DNA from 2 places in the Psychrobacillus sp. FSL K6-1415 genome. Region 1 is predicted to be linked to the other one. Evidence: a T-box and tRNA genes for the amino acid it is inferred to sense, from the RefSeq annotation. Region 1 holds a T-box; the other holds one or more tRNA genes.

Region 1 (7,422 bases):
AACATATTGATGCGTACACTAGGGTGATTGTAGCGATTATTCATATAATATAATGTCTGTGTATCATCTCCATAACCTAACCAAACTCCTAAAGAAATATTTGGGTTATAGCCTACTAGCCATGAATCATTATGATTTTGTGTTGTACCCGTTTTTGCTCCAAAATCAGATTGAAATTTCAATCTAGAGTTTGCTAATTTTGCAGTCCCCTCGGACAGTACATCTCTTAACATATCGGTAATAATATATGAAGTAGCGCTACTAAACACGGGTACAGCTTCCACCTCATGCTGATAAATTACATTGCCGTCTACATCTTCTATTTTTTCAATCATATATGCATCGATAAATTGACCATTGTTTCCAAACGTACCAAAGGCATTTGTATTTTCTTCGAGTGTTGCACCTTTTGTCATTCCACCAATAGAAAGGGCATGATTGGCATACTCTGTTTCTTCAATACTCTCAAAGCCCATTTTTGTTAAAAATTCAGTAGGTTTACGATCCATTATTAAATCGTATAAACGAATAGTTGATAAGTTTTGGGATGTTGTCAAAGCATCCCTAGCAGAAATAATACCTAGCTCCTGTGTAGTTGTATAGTTAGATGGTGATTTTGCCCAAGTGGTGCTACTTAAATTGTCCAACTTCACGTCTACTACTGGACTACCTGCACCTATTACCCCATATTCTATTGCTGGAGCATATACTAATAAGGGTTTAATCGTAGAACCAATTGGTCTGATTCCTTGTGTAGAGTAGTTTACTTTATCAAGTTTATGATCTCTTCCTCCTAAGAAGGAAAGAATCTTCCCTGTTCCATTTTCTATTAACATCCCGCCAACTTGAACAGGAAAGTCTTTTACAATGGTCTCACCGGAATCTGGATCTTTCACTTCTTTTTGGAAAGTATGTCCATAAAACTCGAATTCATCTCTAACTTTTAACATAGCCTCATACATGTCTTTATTAATAGTGGTGTGAATGCGATAACCATCTGTGCTAATAGAACGTTGTGCTAAAATATCGTATTTTTCATATAGTTTTTTCTCTTTATCTAATCTAGCAGGATCAATTGAGTCTGCCTCAGCAAACTTATCCCTTAATATATCTTTAACCCTATTTTCAATTTCGTATGTCAACCAAGGGTATTTATCCTCTGCAACAATTTCTGGCTGTCTAAAATCTTTTGTAATATCATAGCTTACCGCATTATTGTATTCTTCATCTGTAATATAACCAGTTTCATTCATACGGAATAACACAGTCTTCATTCGTTCAATACCAAGTTGTAGGGCTTCTCCTTCTTTTAGTTCGCCGCCTTGTCGAAATGGTGTATATGCAAATGGAGCTTGTGGAATACCCGCTATGTAGGCCGCTTGGGGTAAAGTAAGATCTTTTGCTTTTAAATTGAATATTCCATTTGCCGCTGTTTCTATCCCTGCAATGTTTCTCCCATTAGAGTTCCGTCCATAAGGGATAATATTTAAATATGATTCTAGTATTTCATCTTTGTTCATAAAGTGTTCTAAACGCATAGCTAATAGAATCTCTTTAGCTTTACGTTCGTAAGAAACTTCGTTTGTTAAAATTTGATTTTTGATCAATTGTTGGGTTAGTGTTGATCCACCAGTTTGTGTATCTGAGTTAGATACATCTTGAAGTAATCCGCGGAATATTGCTTTTGGTACAATGCCATTATGCACTTCAAAATACTCATCCTCAGTAGCAAGTACTGCATCAATTACATGAGGAGATACCTCTGATAACTTTGTTTCTGTTCGTTCCAAATCAGTACGTAATTTACCTAAATATACATCCCCGTCAAAATAGACTTCTGAAGTCTCATCATAATTAAATACAGCACTTCGCATTTCTTCCTTATCACGAAGAGGTTCTTCTTTTACTAATGATGCGAAATATCCAGCGCCGACGGATACGCCGAATACACCCATTGTCAGGATTCCGACCATGAGAAGTAAACATAGATTCCATAAAACACCGGAAGATATTCTTAATCCCTTAGCCCATTTCGTAGATTCCCATACATCAAATTTATCTTTATAATTCTGTATTTTTTCTAGCCATTTCTTCATTCAGTTCTCGCCCCCTAAATCTTGAATTATTATACCATACGCACATATTGTTAGACATAGTTATTGACATCCAATGTAAATTAGGTAAAATAGGTATATATTTTAACGAAGAAAAGTCCGAAGTAGTATTTATGCATACTGTGAAGAGAGCTAGCGGTTGGTGAGAGCTAGTCAGTGTATAAAAACGAATTACAGGCTTGGAGTTAAACGTACTCACAACGATACGGTGATTGAGGCGGAGGGAGTAATTCCTTCAAGCTGGGTGGTACCGCGCTAACGATTAAGCGTCCCTGCATGATTATATATCATGTAGGGACTTTTTTATTTTAAGGAGGAGATTATATGGTGAACTTATTAGATGATTTAGCTTGGAGAGGTCTTTTATATCAGCAAACAGATGCGGAAGGTATGGAACAGCTTCTAAATAAGGAGAAAATCTCATTGTACTGTGGGGTGGATCCGACTGCTGACAGTATGCATATTGGCCATATCGTACCATTATTAACGTTAAGACGGTTCCAAATGCACGGACATAAACCAATTCTTTTAGTTGGTGGAGCAACAGGGATGATTGGAGATCCTTCCGGTCGTTCAGAAGAGCGTCAATTACAAACGACAGAGCAGATTGATTTGAATGTCCAGGGGATAAAAAAACAAATGGAGCAAATTTTTGATTTTCAATCCGAAAACGGTGCACAAATGGTAAATAACCGTGATTGGATTGGCTCCATGAATGTAATTGAATTTCTAAGAGACTTTGGAAAATTAATTAACATCAATTATATGCTTGGAAAAGATTCTATTGCTTCTCGCTTAGATACAGGACTGTCTTTTACGGAATTTGCATATACGCTTATTCAGGGGATTGATTTTAATCATTTATATGACCATTTTGGATGTCGAGTTCAAGTGGGTGGATCCGACCAATGGGGGAATATTACTACTGGTTTAGAGGTGATTCGTAAAACACATGATGATAATACGAAGGCCTATGGTATTACTATTCCTTTAGTAACAAAAGCTGATGGAACAAAGTTTGGCAAATCTGCATCAGGTTCGATATGGTTAGATGCCAAAAAGACATCTCCATACGAATTTTATCAGTTCTGGATTAATACAGCAGATTCAGATGTTATTAAATATTTGAAAATCTTTACTTTCTTAGAGCGTGTAGAAATTGAGGCCTTAGAAGTAACGGTTGAAAATGAGCCGCACTTAAGAAAAGCACAAATAACGCTAGCTGAAGAAATGACTCGCTTAATCCATGGACAAGATGCATTGGACCAAGCCATTCGAATTTCCCAGGCATTATTTAGCGGTGATTTGAAGGCTTTGACTGCAGAAGAAATGAAAGATGCTTTTAAAGATGTACCTTCAGTTGAGATGTCTAAAGAGGACAAATCTATTGTAGACTTCATAGTGGAGGCCGCAGTCTCCCCATCTAAACGTCAGGCACGAGAAGATGTAACCAATGGTGCTATTTCTATTAATGGAGAAAAAATCACAGATGTTGCATACGTAGTAGGTGGAGAAGATCGATTAGAAGATGAGTTTATGATTATGCGCAGAGGTAAGAAAAACTATAAAATGATTAAGTTTGTATAAGATAAAAGCTACTTCCCAATACTCTAAAGGGGAGTAGCTTTTTAAACTGATTAAAAACCGCCACGCTCATCTATGTGGTGATTATTCTGGCCATCTTTTACTTGAAGCTGTTTCTTTTCATGCTCATTTAATTTTTGATATTCCAGATAATTTTCGCCTGTAACATTATCTTTTTTCTTCTTATTGGGTGAACTAAACGATTTAACTTTTTTCATACAAAGACCCTCCTATTTCTTAAAAGTTCCTCGTTAGTATTGACCAGTTTTGTTTAAATAGTCACAAATTTAGTAAGAAGATGAAAAAAGAAATCATTACTAGTTAAAAAAGAACTTAAAATAGTATAAAATAATAATAAGGACAAATATGTTTGCTTTTAAAACATAATTTTTTATTATTGGATTGAGGGGACGTTCGCAGTGAGTGCAAAGAGGTATATATTACATCATTTTGATGATTTTTTTGTTGTTCTATTTGAAAAGGACAATAAAGCAAATAAACTAGTCATCTTAAAAGATAAATTTACGGTAGATGCTAAAGAGGGAGATTTATTAGAGGTAGAAGTCAACCAAGATAAATCAGGTTACAATTTTAAGATGCTAGAAGAAGAAGCAGATAATACAAAACAAAGATTATTAGACTTAATAGAGAATATGAAAAAAAGTTAAGTATTAAAATAAATTCAGTTGTGGAAGCGCAAATATTTGGGGTAATAGTAAGTCGACCATAGCAGCCTTAAGTTGTAAAGAGAGAATAACCTCTAAAACAATTTAAAGCTGTTTTTCTATTGTTATAAACAAACTAACGTTATTGTGTCAAATGAGATCTTGGATTTGAAAATATTAGTTAAGGTAAAAGCATGTAATTGGAAAACTGGTAAATAATTTTAATGAAATGACAGATAATACTAAAGGGCTATTGATAAAATTGCTATACAATTTAGGTGATTAAAAGGCAATAGGCAAAATAGGTTCATTAATTTCGACATGGCCAGATGTGTATATTCAGATTTATTAGGGGCTTAATGAAGTTTTATATTGACTATCTTGAATATCATCCTGTTAATACGAAATTAGCTATTAACGTAAATGTTTAAAGGTCTCCAGTTTAAAAAAAAGCCCCGAAAACTTGTGTTACCAAGTTTTCGAAGGCTTTTAATAAAGCAATAATATTAACGAGAGTAGAACTCAACGATTAGAGCTTCATTGATTTCAGCAGATAGTTCTCCACGTTCTGGATTACGAACGAAAGTACCTACTTTGTTGTCAGCGTTAAAAGATAAGTATTCTGGTACGAAGTTATTAACTTCGATAGATTCGTTTACAACGTCTAGGTTTTGAGATTTTTCACGAAGAGAAATTTCTTGACCTGCTTTTAGACGGTATGAAGGAATATCAACGCGTTTACCATCAACCATAACGTGACCGTGGTTTACTAATTGACGTGCTCCACGACGTGTACGAGCAAGACCTAAACGGTATACAATGTTATCAAGGCGAGTTTCAAGAAGGATCATGAAGTTTTCACCATGTTTACCTTGCATTTTACCAGCTTTATCAAATAATGTACGGAATTGACGTTCGTTTACACCATAAGTGTGACGAAGTTTTTGTTTTTCTTGTAATTGAAGACCGTACTCAGTTAATTTTTTACGTTGGTTAGGACCGTGTTGTCCTGGTGCGTAAGGGCGTTTTTCTAATTCTTTACCAGTACCGCTTAGTGAAATACCAAGACGACGTGATAATTTCCATGATGGACCTGTATAACGAGACATGTATGTCTCCTCCTCTATGTTGGTTTTATTTTTGTTGTAAAATAAGACCAGATGTATTCAGACTAGCAGACATTTTGTTTTCATGTATCATCGCCCTAGCAGCCGAGGGTTACGGGATACACCATCTATAGAATAGAGGAACAAAATGAGCAATCTAGGCCATACAACTGCTGCATTTATTTTACACAAAGTCCATTGTATCTCTATATATAGTAAAAGTCAAACGATAATCTAAACCAAAATAGCAACAAAAATATAATAGACATAGAATGGATAAATAAGATAAAATATAGTTATATTGAATTATTCGGAACTGTGAAAAAAGTATCATAGTTGCTCTTGGAAAGCTGAGAGGTGAAGTAATGGAAAGTAAAGATAAGATTATCCATCTAAAAAGTGGTATTCTAGATATTTGGAATGAAAGTGTTTTTACACACCAATCTAGTATTAAATGGTTCGAAGATTTACAAGAAATTTTATTTAATTTTTTTGGTATACAAAAAGCAAAATACTTTATATATGACGCCGAGACGTTTTTGGAACTTTCATGGAATCATTCATTTTCGAAAAAGCTCAATGCTATAAAATGGGCAGAGATTGAAACGTTTTTCTATGATAAAGATTTTATCGATGTGCACACACTACAAATAAAACATTCCTCCGATAATGACGTAGCATTATTATTAAGAGATGTGGAGCGACAGCAACCATTAGGATTAATCATAATGGAAACCACGGAAAAATGGAAAGAATTTTCACAAACACCTCAATTAGATGAATTCATAGAAACGATTACTAAATTAGTTAAAACGATTAAAAAGTCAGTATTCTTAACACAACAGGAGAACCAGTATCGAAATTTGTTTAATGTAACGAAAATGTTTAATTCAACATTAGATATCGGTCAAATTTTAGAAGGAACATTACACTCCATTCAATTAGCTTTTCCTAAATTCGAGTCAATACTTATCCTATCAAATGATCAGGAGCGTAAAACGTCTGTTCCTTATAAGTTATTCGATTATACAACAGAAAGAAATACTACAGTTGAAGCATATGTATCAGGTGAAATAACGACAGAATTAGCACAGGACTTAGGTGTTCGATTACTAAATATTCCTATTGTAGGAAAACAAGGAATCTATGGTATTTTACAAATTTCTGCCCCGTTAGATTACTTATTTTCAATCAGACAAAAAGATTTTGCCATTTTGCTTGCTGAAGCAGCGGGTAATGCCTTGGAAAATGCTAAATTATATATCCAATCCCATCGATTGGTTTCCGATTTACAATTAATAAATGAAACGTCGCATAAGTTAAATATGAATTTATCCTTGGAAGAGATGCTTGTTTTCTTACGAGACCAATTAATTAAATTTTTCCATCCCGAGCACGTTGCCTTTGTATTTATAGAAAATGATGAATTTAAGATTTCTTCAGTAAGTACTGATTTATTTCATACGATTGATGGGCAGTTATATATTCAATATGTCACTAATCATTTTAAGAAACAGAAGGATTCTATATTTATTGCAGATTTCAATCGTTTAACAGATTTAAAATATGAATACCGTTCTTTAGTGGCCATACCATTAAAAGAACAAAGCAATATAACCGGATTTAGTATTATTATGCATAAGGAACCGTATTATTTTTCGTTTGACAATTACAAGTTAATGCAGTCCTTAATACAACATTCGTCTTTGGCTATTAGTAATTCGACTCTACGAAATAAGCTACAAAAAATGGTTGATCGTGATCATTTAACGAATCTTTTCGCTCGTAATTATTTGGATAGATATGTAGAAAAGGCGATGGATACTGATGACCAAGGTGTCTTTGTGCTTATTGATATTGATAATTTTAAACGGGTAAACGATACTCATGGTCATCAAATTGGTGATGAAATTTTAAAGCAAATAGCAAGAGTTATTCAAGGGATGATAAAAA
Region 2 (7,422 bases), 1.2 Mb from region 1:
GCATCGCTGGGTAGCTATGTGTGGACGGGATAAGTGCTGAAAGCATCTAAGCACGAAGCCCCCCTCAAGATGAGATTTCCCATTACGCAAGTAAGTAAGATCCCTCAAAGACGATGAGGTAGATAGGTTCGGGGTGGAAGCGTGGCGACACGTGCAGCTGACGAATACTAATCGATCGAGGACTTAACCAAATTTGTTTAACGTAACAATGTCGTTTATCCAGTTTTGAGTGAACAAACACTCTATATATGAGGGTTTCAAGACACGAGTAATTCGAGGAAACAATTGAGAGAAAGAAGGAACGTACTAACGTACGTGACTGACAGATCGAATGAAGTTGACAACGCAATGCGCCGTATATTGAAAGCCGAATGAGTCTAGTGATGATGGCGAAGAGGTCACACCCGTTCCCATACCGAACACGGAAGTTAAGCTCTTCAGCGCCGATGGTAGTTGGGGGTCTCCCCCTGTGAGAGTAGGACGTCGCTGGGCACCAAAGAAAAAGTCGTTACCGAGAAATTGGTAGCGGCTTTTTTTGTAAAAATAAATAAGCCGTAGGCAGTCTTTCTCTATAAAGAAGCATGCGAGAAAGTAGAGGGGCAAAGAGTTCAAGGAAGCAAACGAGAGAGACTCGGAGCGTATAACATACGCGAGAATTGAACGAGAGCGGCTGACGAAGAAATCTGCTGACCATCTGCTTTCGCAGCCCCGGACACGGAAGTAAAGCTCTTGCGCCGATGGTAGTTGGGGGTCTCCCCCTGTGAGAGTAGGACGTCGCTGGGCACCAAGAAAAAGTCGTTACCGAGAAATTGGTAGCGGCTTTTTTTGTATAAATAAATAAGCCGTAGGCAGTCTTTCTCTATAAAAAAGTATGCGAGAAAGTAGAGGGGCAAAGAGTTCGAGGAAGCAAACGAGAGAGACTCGGAGCGTATAACATACGCGAGAATTGAACGAGAGCGGCTGACGAAGAAATCTGCCGACCATCTGCTTTCGCAGCCCGAACACGGAAGTTAAGCTCTTGCGCCGATGGTAGTTGGGGGTCTCCCCCTGTGAGAGTAGGACGTCGCTGGGCACCAAGAAAAAGTCGTTACCGAGAAATTGGTAGCGGCTTTTTTTGTATAAATAAATAAGCCGTAGGCAGTCTTTCTCTATAAAAAAGTATGCGAGAAAGTAGAGGGGCAAAGAGTTCGAGGAAGCAAACGAGAGAGACTCGGAGCGTATAACATACGCGAGAATTGAACGAATGCGGCTGACGAAGAAATCTGCCGACTCATAGGTTTTATATAGAGTATTTATCATAATTACGCTATGATAAGATCGTTGTTAATCCCTAAACTGCTCACCAAGGCACTTATTTCTCATCACATTAGTAGAGTGCTTACATACATAAGAAAGAGTACAAAATTAAAAAGAATACTTTTTTTCAATTCTTCAAATACAGACTTGAATTTTTAAGAAGAGTTGCTATAATTATATTTGTACTTTAAATAGGTATACGTTCCGAAGTAGCTCAGTGGTAGAGCAATCGACTGTTAATCGATCGGTCGTAGGTTCGAGTCCTACCTTCGGAGCCATTTTTTTGTCTTTGCTTCCATAGCTCAGTAGGTAGAGTGCTTCCATGGTAAGGAAGAGGTCACCGGTTCAAATCCGGTTGGAAGCTTCACTACAAATTATTTAAGGAAAAAACTTGTCTTAATGTCAGATATATGATATTATAGTTCTTGTCTGGTTTTTACATAAATGAGGAATAGTTTCACTTGAATGAATAATAGTAGTTCGAGATGGAAAGCTATACTGTACCAGCATTCATAAAACCCAGGAGGATTAGCTCAGCTGGGAGAGCATCTGCCTTACAAGCAGAGGGTCGGCGGTTCGAGCCCGTCATCCTCCACCATTATATTTATACGTAGCTTTGGAGGGGTAGCGAAGTGGCTAAACGCGGCGGACTGTAAATCCGCTCCTTAGGGTTCGGCGGTTCGAATCCGCCCCCCTCCACCAGTTTATTGGGGTATAGCCAAGCGGTAAGGCAATGGATTTTGATTCCATCATGCCCTGGTTCGAATCCAGGTACCCCAGCCAATCGTTTTTAAATTTCAAATAGCATGGGGCCTTAGCTCAGCTGGGAGAGCGCCTGCCTTGCACGCAGGAGGTCAGCGGTTCGATCCCGCTAGGCTCCATAAATAGTATAGTTAAACTCTTTCAATCAAAAGTTGAAAGAGTTTTTTTGTATAAAAAATGCTTTTCAAAATAGAGTAGTTTCCTTTATGATGAAATAAAAAAGTGAGGTGTACGATTTGACTGAGACATTAATCTATGGGGATGTGACTTTACGCCCGCTTCTAGTTTCAGATTGTGAACTATTGTGGGAACTTTATGAACCAGGGATATTTGAATTTATGTTAAATAGGATTGAAAGCAAAGAACAGCTAGAAAAGTGGTTGTATGCTGGTATTCATCAAATGAATGTGGATAGCACTGCTTTGGCATTTGTAGTTGAAAATACAAACACAAAAGAAATTATGGGGACCACTCGTATTTATGCGATGGATCAGTCGAATAATAGTTGCGAGATAGGTTCTACTTTCTATGGAAAACAATATCAGCGTACACATGTAAATACAACCTGCAAGTATATGTTGTTAAAGTATTGCTTTGAGCAAATGGGTATGATTCGAGTTCAGTTTAAAACAGATGAATTAAATCTATCCTCTCAACGGGCAATCGAACGAATTGGCGGCGTAAAAGAGGGTATACTGCGTAATGAACGAATACGATCTAACGGGTCTGTTCGAAATGCGGTTGTATACTCTATTATTGAAAGTGAATGGTCGGAAGTGAAATACAAGCTTGTTCAATTAATGAATAAATATTCGTAATTATGCTTGGTTGAGCCAAACACCCTTTAGCATTTACAATGGGAGTAACAACTTAAGGGGGTATAAAATAATGAGTAAATTAAACATTTCAATTATAGGGGTTCCAATGGACCTGGGTCAAAATAGACGAGGCGTCGATATGGGACCAAGTGCAATACGATATGCGGGTGTAGTAGAAAGACTTCAAGAGCTTGGGCACTCCGTAGATGATGTTGGGGATATTGCGATTGGAAGAAGAGAGACATCTCAAAACACGAAATTACGTAATCTAGAAGAAGTAGTTGCAGCGAATACAATACTTGCTAATAGAGTTCATGATATTATTGGAGAAGGTAATTTTCCGATAGTACTTGGTGGTGATCATAGTATTGCTATAGGAACACTTGCAGGGTTAGCAGATCGTTATGACAACCTAGGAGTCATTTGGTATGATGCTCATGCCGATTTAAATACAGCTGAAACATCGCCTTCTGGAAATATCCATGGGATGCCACTTGCTGTAAGTATTGGCTTAGGTCATGAAGCGCTTGTGAATATTCGAGATTTTGCTCCGAAGATTAAACCAGAGAATGTCGTGATTATTGGTGCTCGTTCGGTTGATCCGGGAGAACGAGATCTTATTAAAGAAAAAGGGATTAAAGTATTCTCTATGCATGAAATTGACAAGCTTGGAATGTCGGAAGTAATGACTCAAACAATTCAGTATTTCAAGGATCGTAAAGTTGATGGGGTTCACCTTTCACTCGATTTAGATGGTTTAGATCCTTTATATACACCTGGGGTAGGAACTCCAGTAGCTGGAGGTATTACATACAGAGAAAGTCATTTAGCGATGGAAATGCTATATGCTTCAGAGATGGTTACTTCAGCTGAATTCGTAGAAGTAAATCCAATTCTCGATGAAAAAAATAAAACGGCTGATGTAGCGGTTGGATTAATGGGTTCACTATTAGGGGAAAGTCTTGTCTAAAAATTTTTTTTGTAATTAATAGTGCTCAAAATAGAAAGTTAAAACAAGTAAGGTATATCTTTGATAAGAAAAAGCGGACATCCAGTCTGCTTTTTTCTTTTTGAAAATCCACACAAAGATGGAAATGTTTGATAATATTAAGATATACAAAAAAAATGAAACCTGTTGATACCTTCATACGTATAGGTAAGACAGCCGCATGGAGCGGGGGCGAAATACACGATGGATGCGTTAGTGAACAAACGAATAAAACAGATATTAAAAGGCGATAAAGACGCATTCGCGGAGATTGTCGACCTGTATCAGCATAGGTTATATCAAGTATGTTATAGGATGCTTGGTAACCGTCACGAGGCAGAGGATATAGCTCAAGAGGCATTTGTCCGTGCTTTTATTAATATTCATACGTTTGATCAAAAAAGAAAATTTTCAACTTGGCTGTATAGAATTGCGACAAACTTATGTATTGATCGTATTCGGAAAAAGAAGCCGGACTACTATTTGGACGCTGAAGTAAGAGGTACAGAAGGTCTTGATATGTACTCACAAATAGCAACGTCTGATGAACTTCCTGAAGAAGAACTCATGAAGCTGGAACTACAGGACCGAATACAGTATGAAATTAGTAGACTTCCTGATAAGTATAGATCCGCTATCGTATTAAAATATATGGAAGAATTATCTCTGCAAGAAATAAGTGAGATATTAGATCTGCCACTTGGAACAGTTAAAACAAGAATTCATAGAGGACGAGAAGCGCTTAGAAAACAGCTAAGCAGACAGCCTCATATCTAAAATAGGAGGGAATCAAGATGAATGCATGTCCAGAACGAATTGTTCACTTTATGCACGAATATTTAGATGGTGAAATCAGCCGTGAACATGAGCTGGAACTTAAATCTCATTTGCAATCATGCGAAGCCTGTCAGGCACATATGCATGAGTTAAGTGATGTTGTTGCTTTCGTCAAAGGGGCTGCTCATATAGAAGCGCCAAATGATTTCAATCATTCTGTTATAGCTAGGTTACCGAAAGAAAAATCCCACGAAGGAGTAAGTAAATGGTTGCGACGTCATCCAGTACTTACAGCTGCTGCAATGTTCTTATTATTGATGAGTAGTGCACTTTTTACGAATTTTAATGATGAACAGCAGTTCTCCTTTACAAAACAAGAAAACGTTCTAGTAGAAGGAGAAACGGTTATTATACCTGAAGGACAAGTCGTTAAAGGTGATTTGGTTGTTCGAAACGGGGATGTTCAGATTGATGGAGAATTAGATGGAAACCTAACCATTATTAATGGTACTGCATATATGGCTTCAACCGCAAATATTACTGGCACTAGTGAGGAAATCAATGAAGCCTTTGACTGGCTATGGTACAAAATCAAAGATGGTGCAAAGGAAGTCGTTTCATTCTTTGAAAAAGATGAGACTAAATAACAGTAAGTCTATCCATATATATTTTGGGTAGACTTTTTTGATTCCAAAAGCGAGGGATTTTCGTAATTATGTTATACTTATCTAGAATGGATAAGTGATGAAAAGTGGGGGATGCCACATGTCGTTTATGGAGCAATTTACAGACCTAATGCCAGTAAACGTTATTGTAAATATTTTGGATGTCTTATTTGTATGGTTTGTTATTTACAAAGTTATTACCTTGATAAAAGGAACTAAAGCAGTTCAATTATTAAAAGGAATCTTTGTCATTGTCATTGCACGTGTTGTGACGGACTTTTTTGGCTTAAATACACTTGATTGGCTGTTGGATCGAGTAATTGAGTTTGGATTTTTAGCAATCATTATTATATTCCAGCCAGAAATAAGAAGAGCACTTGAGCAGATTGGTAGAGGTAAGTTATTCTCTAGAAGCACAATGCAATTGGAAGAAGAGCAAGGTCGCCTTATTACTGCGATGACGAAATCGATTAGTTATATGGCAAAAAGACGAATCGGAGCACTCATCTCCATAGAGAGAGAAACTGGTTTGACAGATTATATAGAAACGGGGATCCCGTTAAACTCCTATATTACATCAGAGCTTCTTATTAATATATTCATACCGAACACTCCACTACATGACGGAGCCGTTATTATAAAAAAAGATACCATTGCTTCAGCAGCCTCTTACTTACCTTTATCAGAAAGTCCTTTCATATCGAAAGAGCTAGGTACGAGGCATCGAGCTGCAATTGGCTTGAGTGAAGTGACGGATGCTATAACGATTGTTGTATCAGAAGAAACTGGTGCGATTAGTTTAACCTCCAATGGAGATTTACGAAGAGATTTATCGATAGCAGAATTTGAGTCCCATTTAACTCGCCTTTGGTTCCCGAAGGAGGAGCAGGTAACTTCTTCTAAATGGCTATGGAGGGGGAAACAAAATGGATAAGATGATGAACAATCCCTGGTTCTTGCGAATAATTGCATTAGTATTAGCAATTGCACTTTTTATAAGTGTGAGAAGTGAATTGGAAAGTGATAATACAAATGCAAGCAGCAAGGATGTTGATGTTATTCGTGATATACCTCTAGAGGTTTATTATGACGATGATAACCTAGTAGTTACCGGACCACCAAAGACAGTTAACGTCAACGTAGAGGGGCCAAGACAATTGGTGTTATCGGCAAAACTAATGAAAGACTTTAAAGTATTTGTAGATCTTAGAGATCTAACTATAGGTACTCATCGGGTCCCGATAGCTACGGAAAACTTCCCAGAAAATTTAAATGTTCGAACAGATCCGGTTTATGTCGATGTTGTAATTGAAGAACGTATTTCTCGAGAGTTTAGTGTAGAAACGGATATGAATGAAAGCCTATTAGCTGAAAATTATGTAGTGAAGTCATATGAGGTAAAACCACAAAAAGTAACAGTAACAGGAGCAAAAAGTGTTATTAATAGCATAGGTTATGTAAAAGCTACTATTTCAGGAGACCAAGGTATCAACAAGTCCTTTGAACAAGAAACGACTGTCAAAGTACTCGATCTTGACTTAAATAAGCTAGACGTCATCGTTGAACCAAATTCTGTTCAAGTAAGTGTAAAAATAGAAGAGTATAGTAAAGAGGTACCGATAGCTCTAGTGAAACAAGGTAAACCCAAAGAAGGGGTCACCGTAAATGGTCTAACTACAAAAACAGATGCAATTCGATTATATGGACCTAAATCAGTACTTGATAAAATAGATCAGCTAAATGTCGATGTAGATATAAGTAAAATGGAAAAATCTGGTAGCTTTAATATGAAATTAGCTTTACCAGAAGGAGTTACAAAAATATCAAAAGAGACAATAGAGATTACAGGAGACGTTACACTTGCTCCTGACTCTGAAACGGAAGAGGCAGATGAACAGGAAGAGCCAGTTTCCACAATTACAGAAAAGTCATTTGACCAAGTGCCGATTAATGTAAGAGGGTTGCCAGATAGGCTGGTAAGTAATTTTCAAAAACCATCAGACGGCATTGTCTCGGTTGTTGCTAAAGGAACAGCAGAGGCTTTAGACAAGGTTCAATTAAACAATTTTTCTGTATATGTAGAAGCAACTAATTCGGAGGTGGGAGAAAGTGTTCT

Evidence for each region. A T-box is a leader RNA that pairs with one kind of tRNA and senses whether it is charged. The one in region 1 lies ahead of tyrS (tyrosine--tRNA ligase), so its partner is inferred to be a tRNA-Tyr.
Region 2: it encodes a tRNA-Tyr, which carries the amino acid that the T-box ahead of tyrS (tyrosine--tRNA ligase) is inferred to sense. The anticodon was not compared.

Annotation. Positions count from the first base shown of each region.
Region 1 covers NZ_JBBOOQ010000001.1:2,794,747-2,802,168, reverse strand. The annotation lists gene MKY60_RS13250 (transglycosylase domain-containing protein) at 1-2,096, opposite strand, end outside; T-box leader at 2,196-2,391, shown strand; gene tyrS (tyrosine--tRNA ligase) at 2,439-3,701, shown strand; gene MKY60_RS13240 (hypothetical protein) at 3,752-3,916, opposite strand; gene MKY60_RS13235 (hypothetical protein) at 4,118-4,366, shown strand; gene rpsD (30S ribosomal protein S4) at 4,870-5,472, opposite strand; gene MKY60_RS13225 (sensor domain-containing diguanylate cyclase) at 5,835-7,422, shown strand, end outside.
Region 2 covers NZ_JBBOOQ010000001.1:4,036,992-4,044,413, reverse strand. The annotation lists rRNA gene MKY60_RS19905 (23S ribosomal RNA) at 1-191, shown strand, start outside; rRNA gene rrf (5S ribosomal RNA) at 377-492, shown strand; tRNA gene MKY60_RS19895 (tRNA-Asn) at 1,500-1,574, shown strand; tRNA gene MKY60_RS19890 (tRNA-Thr) at 1,588-1,660, shown strand; tRNA gene MKY60_RS19885 (tRNA-Val) at 1,819-1,894, shown strand; tRNA gene MKY60_RS19880 (tRNA-Tyr) at 1,915-1,998, shown strand; tRNA gene MKY60_RS19875 (tRNA-Gln) at 2,005-2,079, shown strand; tRNA gene MKY60_RS19870 (tRNA-Ala) at 2,105-2,177, shown strand; gene MKY60_RS19865 (GNAT family N-acetyltransferase) at 2,286-2,876, shown strand; gene rocF (arginase) at 2,947-3,846, shown strand; gene sigW (RNA polymerase sigma factor SigW) at 4,069-4,641, shown strand; gene MKY60_RS19850 (zf-HC2 domain-containing protein) at 4,659-5,288, shown strand; gene cdaA (diadenylate cyclase CdaA) at 5,407-6,240, shown strand; gene MKY60_RS19840 (CdaR family protein) at 6,233-7,422, shown strand, end outside.